Regions from separate parts of the Peribacillus phoenicis genome, predicted to be linked through region 2. Evidence: riboswitches for the same ligand, from Rfam matches in the RefSeq annotation. Region 2 holds a riboswitch; each other region holds the start of a gene.
The links. A riboswitch is a leader RNA that binds a small molecule or an ion and turns the genes downstream of it on or off. The one in region 2 is predicted to bind S-adenosylmethionine.
Positions count from the first base shown of each region.

Region 1: linked by a shared signal. The riboswitch ahead of ABC374_RS12245 (YezD family protein) and the one ahead of ABC374_RS23485 (O-acetylhomoserine aminocarboxypropyltransferase/cysteine synthase family protein) in region 2 are both predicted to bind S-adenosylmethionine.
Region 3: linked by a shared signal. The riboswitch ahead of ABC374_RS22770 (5-methyltetrahydropteroyltriglutamate--homocysteine S-methyltransferase) and the one ahead of ABC374_RS23485 (O-acetylhomoserine aminocarboxypropyltransferase/cysteine synthase family protein) in region 2 are both predicted to bind S-adenosylmethionine.

Region 1 is NZ_JBDFMF010000001.1:2,495,144-2,498,261, forward strand. Features, by position in the region: gene sat (sulfate adenylyltransferase) at 1-277, opposite strand, end outside; gene ABC374_RS12240 (phosphoadenylyl-sulfate reductase) at 353-1,057, opposite strand; gene ABC374_RS12245 (YezD family protein) at 1,240-1,383, opposite strand; SAM riboswitch class I at 1,555-1,663, opposite strand; gene ssuE (NADPH-dependent FMN reductase) at 1,945-2,478, opposite strand; gene ABC374_RS12255 (TetR/AcrR family transcriptional regulator) at 2,690-3,118, opposite strand, start outside.
Region 2 is NZ_JBDFMF010000001.1:4,723,833-4,726,950, reverse strand. Features, by position in the region: gene gcvH (glycine cleavage system protein GcvH) at 1-355, shown strand, start outside; gene ABC374_RS23495 (toprim domain-containing protein) at 447-812, shown strand; gene ABC374_RS23490 (thioredoxin family protein) at 816-1,124, shown strand; SAM riboswitch class I at 1,270-1,375, shown strand; gene ABC374_RS23485 (O-acetylhomoserine aminocarboxypropyltransferase/cysteine synthase family protein) at 1,475-2,785, shown strand; SAM riboswitch class I at 2,895-3,007, shown strand.
Region 3 is NZ_JBDFMF010000001.1:4,586,700-4,589,817, reverse strand. Features, by position in the region: gene ABC374_RS22775 (LysR family transcriptional regulator) at 1-619, shown strand, start outside; gene ABC374_RS22770 (5-methyltetrahydropteroyltriglutamate--homocysteine S-methyltransferase) at 673-1,776, opposite strand; SAM riboswitch class I at 1,859-1,960, opposite strand; gene ABC374_RS22765 (hypothetical protein) at 2,117-2,536, shown strand; gene ABC374_RS22760 (glycerol-3-phosphate responsive antiterminator) at 2,710-3,118, shown strand, end outside.

The DNA.
Region 1 (3,118 bases), 2.2 Mb from region 2:
CACCTATAGTAAGGGTTTCTGCAGTTTCTTCGGTCAAAGGAAGCGTAATTGGGATGCTCCATACATGACCGCTGCTAAGCCTCAAATCCTTGACCACTGTCTCGTAGTCACTTTTTGTAAAGAATCCTTTAATTGGACTGTAGGCACCAGTGCCTATCAATTCAAGATCACTTAAAGCAATTTGATCGATTTCGATTGACTTTGTTATTTTACTAATATCATAATTTGGTTCCCAAAGATCGATTAATGTTCCTCCGTGCGGTAAACTGATTGTCATGCTAATTTCCCCCTATGGTTTCTATTTATTTAAGCCTATGGTTTCTATTTATTTAAGCCTATGGTTTTTATTTATTTAAGATAAATGCAATCCGCATTCCGTTTTTTGAGCTCCTTGCCAACGGCCAGAGCGTAAATCATCTGCATTGAAGGCTGGTGCTGTACATGTTTTACATCCAATGCTCGGATATCCATTATCATGCAGGATATTATATGGAAGTCCGTTTTTGTGGGCGTAGCGCCAAACATCTTTCCATGTCCAATGTATGAGTGGACATATTTTAACTGACTTGAACTTATTATCCTTATTGATATACTCGGTTAAAGCCCTTGTTTCGGATTGCTCCCTCCGCAGTCCCGAAAGCCATGCTGTTGCCGTTGAAAGCACATCGGTAAGCGGAATGATTTTACGGATATTACAGCACTTATTTGAATCTCTAACCCATAATTCATCCCCATATTCCGCTGCTTGTTCCTCTAGCGTCAAGGCAGGTTTCTTCATTTCGATCGAAAGCTTTGGATATCGCTTTTTCACTTGCTCGATCAATTGATAAGTTTCCTCAAAATGAACATCTGTATCAAGGAAAACTATTTTGGCAGAAGGATTGACCTTCGCCAATAAATCCGTAAGCACGATGCCTTCAATGCCAAAACTGCAAGCATAAATCAGTTCGTTTCCAAAATGGTCATTCGCCCATTGCAGAACTTCCAAAGCACCTTTTGTCTCACTGTCTTCGGGAAATACAGGGAAATCCCCAGTGTTGAAATTTTCATAGTTTATTAATGCAGCCAACTTTGTAGCCCCCTCTAAAAACTTGCTGTATCAGGTTAGAGTAACTGTTGATCAATGCCCGTTGTAATCTTCTCCAGTTTGTTTGACTCTAGGAAAAAAGAGACGAATCTAACCAATACTCTCTCTATATCAGTTAAACCCGCCTCTAGTTTTTCTAGTCAGCAGATACCTTATTTAATTCTTAATTTTTCATTTCTTTCCATTTGAATGATTTTACCATCCTGGACAATAAGTGTAATGGATCCATATTTCATAGAATTAAGCATTTCTTGAAGTCGTTCAAATATTTCTTCAAGCTGATTCTCTTTATCCAAGCCTGTTCCTCCTTTAAGAAAATCCGCGAATTTCTTATTTTCACCGCTGGTTCAATGAATTTCTTAGATTTATATAATTCCAAACAACCTTACATTGTTATGGTTTGCCTACAACTTTCCCAAAAAACAAAAATCTTTCCATGATGGAAAGATCCCAAGGTAAATATCTTTACCTTATCTTCCAAAATGATCAACATTTTGTTGGAGGTAGCACCTTGCATCGATCATGCAGGTTGCTGGACTTCAAAGGGCCAATTCCCTCCGTCGCTCTGGATAAGTTTTATTATTTTAAATATTAACATATATTTAATCCTTGTCAATGGAGTTTTCTTATAAAATAACTTGGTTTAATATTATGGATGAACTGTTATTTTTATACACACTATTCCGATTATGATTTTATGTTCATGTAAATATGAAAATAGACTCGTCTTTTTAGATAAAGCATCCAAAAAAATGAGTCTATTTTCATTAACAAACCTATTATTGGCGCCTGTCATTCTTTGAAAAAATAATTTCTCGAATTCCAGTACTTTTTATAGAAGGAATTACTCGAATTCATTAATTTCTTAACTGTATCGCTTCTACAAATTCTTGAACTTGACTCTGGACGCGATCAATTAAATGCAAATCATTTATCGGGTTTTCTGAATTCTGTTTATCTATTTCTTTATCAACGAAATAAATCCCCTGCAGCGGCTCGCCTTTTAATATTGAAATTAATGGTTTAAGTGCATAGTCAATCGCCAATAGATGCCTGTTACTTCCGCCAATCATGATTGGCAGTACTGGCTTACCCTTAAAAGCACCTTCTGGCAACAAATCGATCAAGGCCTTCAATACACCTGTATAAGAAGCCTTATAAACCGGTGAACCAATAATGACACCTCTAGCTGCTTGAATTTTCTCTGAAAGCTTTAAGATATCTTCGCTATTATATTTGCCTTGGAATAAATCATCTGCTGAGAAATCCGTAATTGAGAAATAAGCTGTGGTAAAACCTTCGTTTTCAACTAATGATTGAATATGTTTTAGTGAAATGTCCGTTCTGGACGGAATAGCCGGACTTCCTGATAAAATTACGATATCGGTCATTTAATCTCCCCCTCCAATATTACATGATTTCCAGATAAAATCTTCGTAAGCATTTCGTACAGCATGCATTTATCGTAATAGTCTGAAAAATATAAGTCAAATCTTACACTCTGGTTTAAAAAATTTTCAAGTTTACTCCATCGGATCTTAAGGAAAATAAAACGGTCATATTGAAGGGCTTGAGCATCAAGCCGTAAATATGACCGTTTCATTATGTATGTTTTTGTTTGCCATGAATACCATATACCAAAAGTTGAGCAATGCTCTTAATTCGTTCAGAAGTAAAATATGGCTCCTTTTTCTGCTGATGGATCTCATAATGTGTAGATAATGCCAATGTGAAAGAAATGATCCCTACATTAAATAGGATAATATCAGAGATATACTGTATCTCACCACTATCTATTCTCTTCTGTATTTCAATATGCCTGGCATTCGGCTTGAAAATCTGATCTACATATTGCTTAGAAATATCTTGATCAAATTGTGTTTCCCTGAATAGTATCGAAAACTGTTCTTTATTATCAAGAATTTTATTTATCATGGTGCAAACATGATTCTCCACTAGATCATCCGTAGATAGATGGCTAGTCCCATCTTCAGATTCCTCTTTCTCATCAGGGGTAATGGTAGCCAATAG
Region 2 (3,118 bases):
CACTAAAGAACATGAATGGGTCAAAACGGAAGATGGAACAGTGCGCATTGGAATTACAGCTTTCGCACAGTCCGAGCTTGGGGACATCGTATTCGTTGAGCTTCCGGAAATCGGCGATGAATTGAAAGCGAACGAACCATTCGGAAGTGTTGAATCCGTTAAGACCGTTTCTGAGCTTTATGCACCTATCAGTGGCAAGGTTGTTGAAGTAAACGAAGATTTAAGTGACAACCCTGAATATGTAAATGAGTCTCCTTATGAAAAGGCATGGATGGTCGTGCTTGAACCATCTAATGGCAGTGATATTGAAAACTTGATGAGCGCTGAAGAGTATGAGAGTTTAATCAACGGTTAAAAAGAATGAGAGGGGGACTGAAAAGGCCTGCTCTCTTTTTCATTTTGTACCGTGGCAGTTGCACACATAATTCGTGAGATGGAGTGATGACATGGAGTGGGGCGAATTCGATAAAGTGATCATTGTAGAAGGCAGTTCCGATAGAAGAAAAGTTGCCTCCGTTTTAAATGAAGATGTGGAAATAAGATGTACGAATGGGACCATATCATTAACTAAGCTGGATGAATTAGTGGATGAATTGATGGACCGTGATGTTTATCTCCTTTTTGACGCAGATGAATCAGGAGAAAAGCTCCGGAAGCAGTTCCGAAGGGAAATGCCTGAAGCGAACCACCTGTATATTAATAAAATGTACAAAGAAGTGGAAAGCTCGCCCGAACATCATATCGCAACTGTGCTTTTATCTGCCAATATGAATGTGAAAATGAAATTTTTAAGTCAAAGGGTGAACGACTAATTGATGCAGGAATGGAAAGAAGAAGAGTGTAAGCTTGCTGTTGAAAATGGGGAAACCTTTTGCTTATATTTATATACCCCTTTATGCGGCACTTGTCAGGTTGCCTCCAAGATGCTGACGATATCCTTGGAGCTATTCCCGGAATTGAAGGCAGGGAAAATGAATATGAATTATGTCCAAGCAATTGCCGAATCATATGAAATCGAAAGTGTTCCTTGTTTATTGCTTTTCAAAGAAGGACAGCTGCACAAAAAAATATATGCCTTTCAATCCGTTCCTTATTTGTACGGATTGCTTAAGGAAATCAGCTAAGAAACCAATCAGAACCGTGGTTGGTTTCTTTGTTGCGGACATTTGAATGCGAGATTGAAATTAAACAAAGAATATTCTAACAATTCATTGACTGATTTATTCTAAAATGCTATATTTTGAATTAAGTAACGGCAGAATTTAATAGTTCTTATCAAGAGTGGCGGAGGGACTGGCCCGACGAAGCCCGGCAACCGGTATAAATTTATATACGGTGCTAATTCCAGCAGAGTGTTGGCTCTGGTAGATGAGGTGTATTCTAGAAACCTCTTCTTATTGAAGTGGTTTTTTTGTTTATAAAAGGCCAGGTATCATATAATTCCAACTAAATCCATAGAAAAAGGTGAAATCATATGTCAGAGAAAAAGTTGCGTTTCGAAACATTGAGTGTTCATGGCGGTCTGCAAGCTGATGAAACAGGTGCCCGTGCAGTTCCTATCTACCAAAGCAATGCATACTTGTTCAAAGACACCGACCATGCAGCGAATTTATTTGGTCTAAAGGAGAATGGTTATATATATTCACGACTTCATAATCCCACGGTCAGCGTTTTTGAGGAAAGAATGGCATTATTGGAAGGCGGTATCGGCGGATTGGCAACAGCAAGCGGAATGGCAGCCATTTCACTTTCAATCCTGAATATTGCCGCTGCTGGAGATGAGATTGTTTCAGCCTCTACATTATATGGCGGTACGTATAACCTTTTTGAAAATACTCTTCCTAAATATGGGATTAAAGTGAAGTTCGTTTCTCCCGATGACCCTGAAAATTTCAAAAGGGCGATAACGCCAAGAACTAAAGCCATTTTTGCTGAAACGATCGGAAATCCAAGTTTGAGGGTGCTTGATATTGAAGCGGTAGCGAAAATCGCCCATGATGCCGGAATACCTTTGATCATTGATAATACCTTCGCGACACCATATCTATGCAGACCAATTGATTTTGGAGCGGATATTGTCATCCATTCCGCTACAAAATGGCTTCTGGGAAATGGAACCACGCTGGGCGGTGTCATCGTGGATGGAGGGAAATTCGATTGGAACTCGCCAAATTATCCTGGCTTCACGGAGCCTGACCCAAGCTACGACAATCTGGTATACGCCGAGGCAGTTGGACCTGCTGCATTCATAACGAAAGCCCGAGTGCAGTTACTTCGTGATTTAGGCCCTGCGCTAAGTGCCCAAAGTGCATTCCAGTTTACGCTTGGGCTTGAAACACTGCATGTAAGGATGAAAGAGCATCTGTCAAACACCAAGTCTGTCATTAAATATTTAAAAAACCACCCTGCCGTGACTTGGGTTTCACATCCTGGTGATGAGGATCATCCCGATAAAGCCCTTGCGGATAAATATTTGCCTAAGGGAGCTGGATCTGTCGTGACTTTTGGAATACAAGGTAATCGCGAAGCTGGCGCAAAGCTTATCAATTCGGTGGAATTATGGTCCCATGTAGCGAATGTGGGGGATGCGAAGAGCTTGATCATCCATCCAGCAAGTACGACCCATCAACAATTGAATGAGGCGGGTCTTGCGAAAGCGGGTGTGAGTGCTGATCAAGTCCGTTTATCCATTGGGATTGAAAATGTAGACGATTTAATAGAAGATTTGGAGCAGGCAATTGAAAAAGCGACGAATATCGTCTCCTTGACATCCAAAACGGTTTAAGTAAAGTTTCTGTGTACTAGAAATAATATACATTGCGCTCCTTTTTTATCTATGATAAAATTTCACCATACTAAAGAACTTAATGATGTACAAATATTCTATATATTAGCTCTTATCAAGAGAGGTGGAGGGATGTGCCCGATGAAACCCGGCAACCGACAAGGAGATTTCCTTGGAAAGGTGCCAATTCACACAAAGTTTAATCACTTTGGAAGATGAGAGGAAGGCCTGTTTCTTCACCTGCCTTTCTGCTCATGCAGAAAGGTTTTTTCTATTTTAATGGGGGAAACCCTTTGCATGATATGAGAAACAGACTAATAATGTAGAGAAATC
Region 3 (3,118 bases), 140 kb from region 2:
GGGTGAGGGAATTAAAGGTACACTCTCAGTAGGTTCTGTACTTGCGTATATGTCTTATTTACCTGATAAAATTAATAGTTTCAAGAAAAAATATCCTTCCGTTTCCTTCAAAATATTCGCAGGAGATCCATATGAAATAAGTAATTATTTGGAGAATCAGGATATCGAACTTGCCATTGTTCATTTACCTGTCGAGATGAAGAGTCTTTCCAGTTTGAACTTAGGACAAGTGCCCAATGTTTTTGTTGTACCTGAGGATTGGGACAGCTTCACTTCGAAGGATAGGGTTCATTTAAAGGATATTGAAAACATCCCATTGCTTTTAGTGCATAGGGAAAAAGGACCAGGGATTTACGAGGAAATTATCGAGGAATTTAAAAAGCGGGAAATACAGCTAAATATTTTATGCGAATGCCATGATGTAAATGTTCTGCTCTCTCTGGTTGCCGCTGGAGTTGGGGCGAGTATTGTTCCGAAATCAGCTGTTTCACCCCATATTATAAAAGGAGTGAAAGTGCTGGATATTATCGATTCTTCAATTCAATCGAATATAGCCTTGGTTTTTAGACAAGATCGTTATCTTTCCAAAACGGCAAAACATTTTATTGAGTTGTTTTGAAGAAAAGCTAGGCCTTCCTAATGCCTAGCTTTTACTTTACATTTAAGGATGAATCATTCCCATACTTCTTTTGCTACATCAACGACGAATTTCAGCTTTTCCCATTGCTGTTCTTCGGTTAGCTTGTTGCCGTGATGGGTGGAGGCGAAACCGCATTGCGGGCTTAAGCATAATTGTTCGAGAGGAACGAAGTCTGAAGCTTCCTTGATGCGTACCTTAACTGCTTCCTTGTCTTCGATTTCTCCATTTTTTGAAGTGACGACACCCAGTACGACCTGTGCCCCGCCATTTGGAATGTATTCCAATGGTTTGAAATCCCCTGAGCGTTGATCATCATATTCCAAGAAGAATCCATCTACTTTTTCTTTTGCCAATAAAGTTGGGGCGATATGGGCATAGCTTCCTTCAAACGCCCATGTCGACTGGTAGTTTCCGCGACATAGATGGGTAGTGACGATAAGGTCTTCTGGTTTTCCTTCCAATGCGCCATTAATGACGCGAAGTGCAAGATCAATTAATTGTTCCCTCGTATATTTTCCATCTTTGAACTGGAAATCTGGAGCTGAAAGTCTGGCAATATATACATCATCCAATTGAAGATAACGCACACCTGCTTCATAAAAGGCTTTTAAAGCATGCTGATACGCCTTGATGATATCATTTGCATAATCTTCAATATCAGGGTAGATGTCTTCATTATGAATGCCTGCAGCAAATAATTGATTCGGACTGGGAATGGTTTGTTTGGCAACGGCACGTCCGTTCACGATTTTGTCCAATTCAATGAAATCACGAATGAAGGGATGTTCAGGGTTGAATGAAACCTTCCCGATATTGCGAACATTATATCTCTCTGTTTCCACACCATCGAATGTGAGGCCTTTTTCAGTTACATAACCCTCGATGCCATTTAAATGTTCGAGGAAGTCAAAGTGCCACCATGTTCGTCTGAACTCACCGTCCGTAACGGCCTCTAAACCAACTTCAATTTGTTTATCGACAATCCGTTTGATTTCTTCGGTTTCAATTTCACGAAGCCGCTCTGCTGAAAGGGTACCCTCCCTAAATTGCTTTCTGGCAATATGTAAACGTTCCGGTCTTAATAAACTTCCGACGTGATCGGCCCTGAATGGTGCTTTCGTTAATGTGATTGACATGTTGCATTCCTTCTTTCCTTTTAAAAATAAAAAACCTCTTCTTAAAAATAAGAAGAGGTGTTGGCAACAAAGCTATATACTCTTCTTATCTTCAAGTTTTTACACTTCTGGAATTAGCACAGTACATGAATAGTCTGTTGCTGAGGCATCAAAGGGCCAGTCCCTCCACCTCTCTGGATAAGAGTTGTCTATTAAATTAATTATGACTATACAGGTAGTTTTTATAAAGGTCAAGAGTTGGTGGTTGAATATTTAGAATATACCGTTTATTGATTCACGCTTAAATGTTAACGGCATCAGGTAATCCGGCATATGCTTTGAGTGGGGAGGGAATGCAAGGATGAGTCCATTCAAAAGCGGCATACCGATAACGGTAACTGAATCCATGATAGAGAGAATCATAAAAATGAAATCATATGGTCAGGATATTAAAGTCAAGATTACGCCTAAGCATATTGTGCTTTCCGGAACGATGGAAGTGAAAAAAATGATGTTTAAGAGAGACGTAGCTTTCCGGATTACATTGAAACCGGTTCATGTGGAAAAAAGAACGATTTCATTTGAATTAGTGGAAATGGAACCCATTGACAGGAATTTCATCAACCAAAGGATATTTAACAGACCGCCATTTTTTGAATATGAAAAAAGAGCGATCAAAATGAATGTTAATGCTTGGAGCATCGTGCGAAAAATTCCCATTGGCACAATTAAATCGTATGAACTCGTCGAAGGTGCATTGAAAATGAAACTTTCTTTATGATTTAAGGGGATATTTTACATATATCCTTAGCCGCAATCTATAAAGGGTGTGCCAGGTATGATAGTGTTAAGGTGACATGGTTCATGAAAAAAATGTGTTTGATAAATCAAGCTCTTTAAAATATACTAAATGACTTGAAGTTTTGAGTTTTTCTGGGAATGAGGAGGATAATGATGGATCAGAAGATTTTGCCTGCTTCAGCAAGCATGAAGGATTTTGAAAGATTTCTAGAAAGTTCCTATGAAATAGGTGTGTTTCTTGATTTGCATATCTCACAATTGAAAAATGTAAGTATGATGGCAAAGCAGCATAATAAGAAAATGATTTATCATGTCGATTTGATCCATGGCATAAGAAGTGATGAGTACGCGACAGAATTCATTTGTCAGGAATATAATCCATATGGGCTGATTTCGACTAAATCAAGCGTTATATTGAAGGCGAAGCAAAAGGGGGTCATTGCCATCCAGCGAATCTTTTTAATAGACTCACATGCGCTTGAGAAAAGCTATAAGCTGGTGCAGAAAACCAAGCCGGATTATATCGAAGTATTGCCGGGCGCTATGCCATGGATGATAAAAG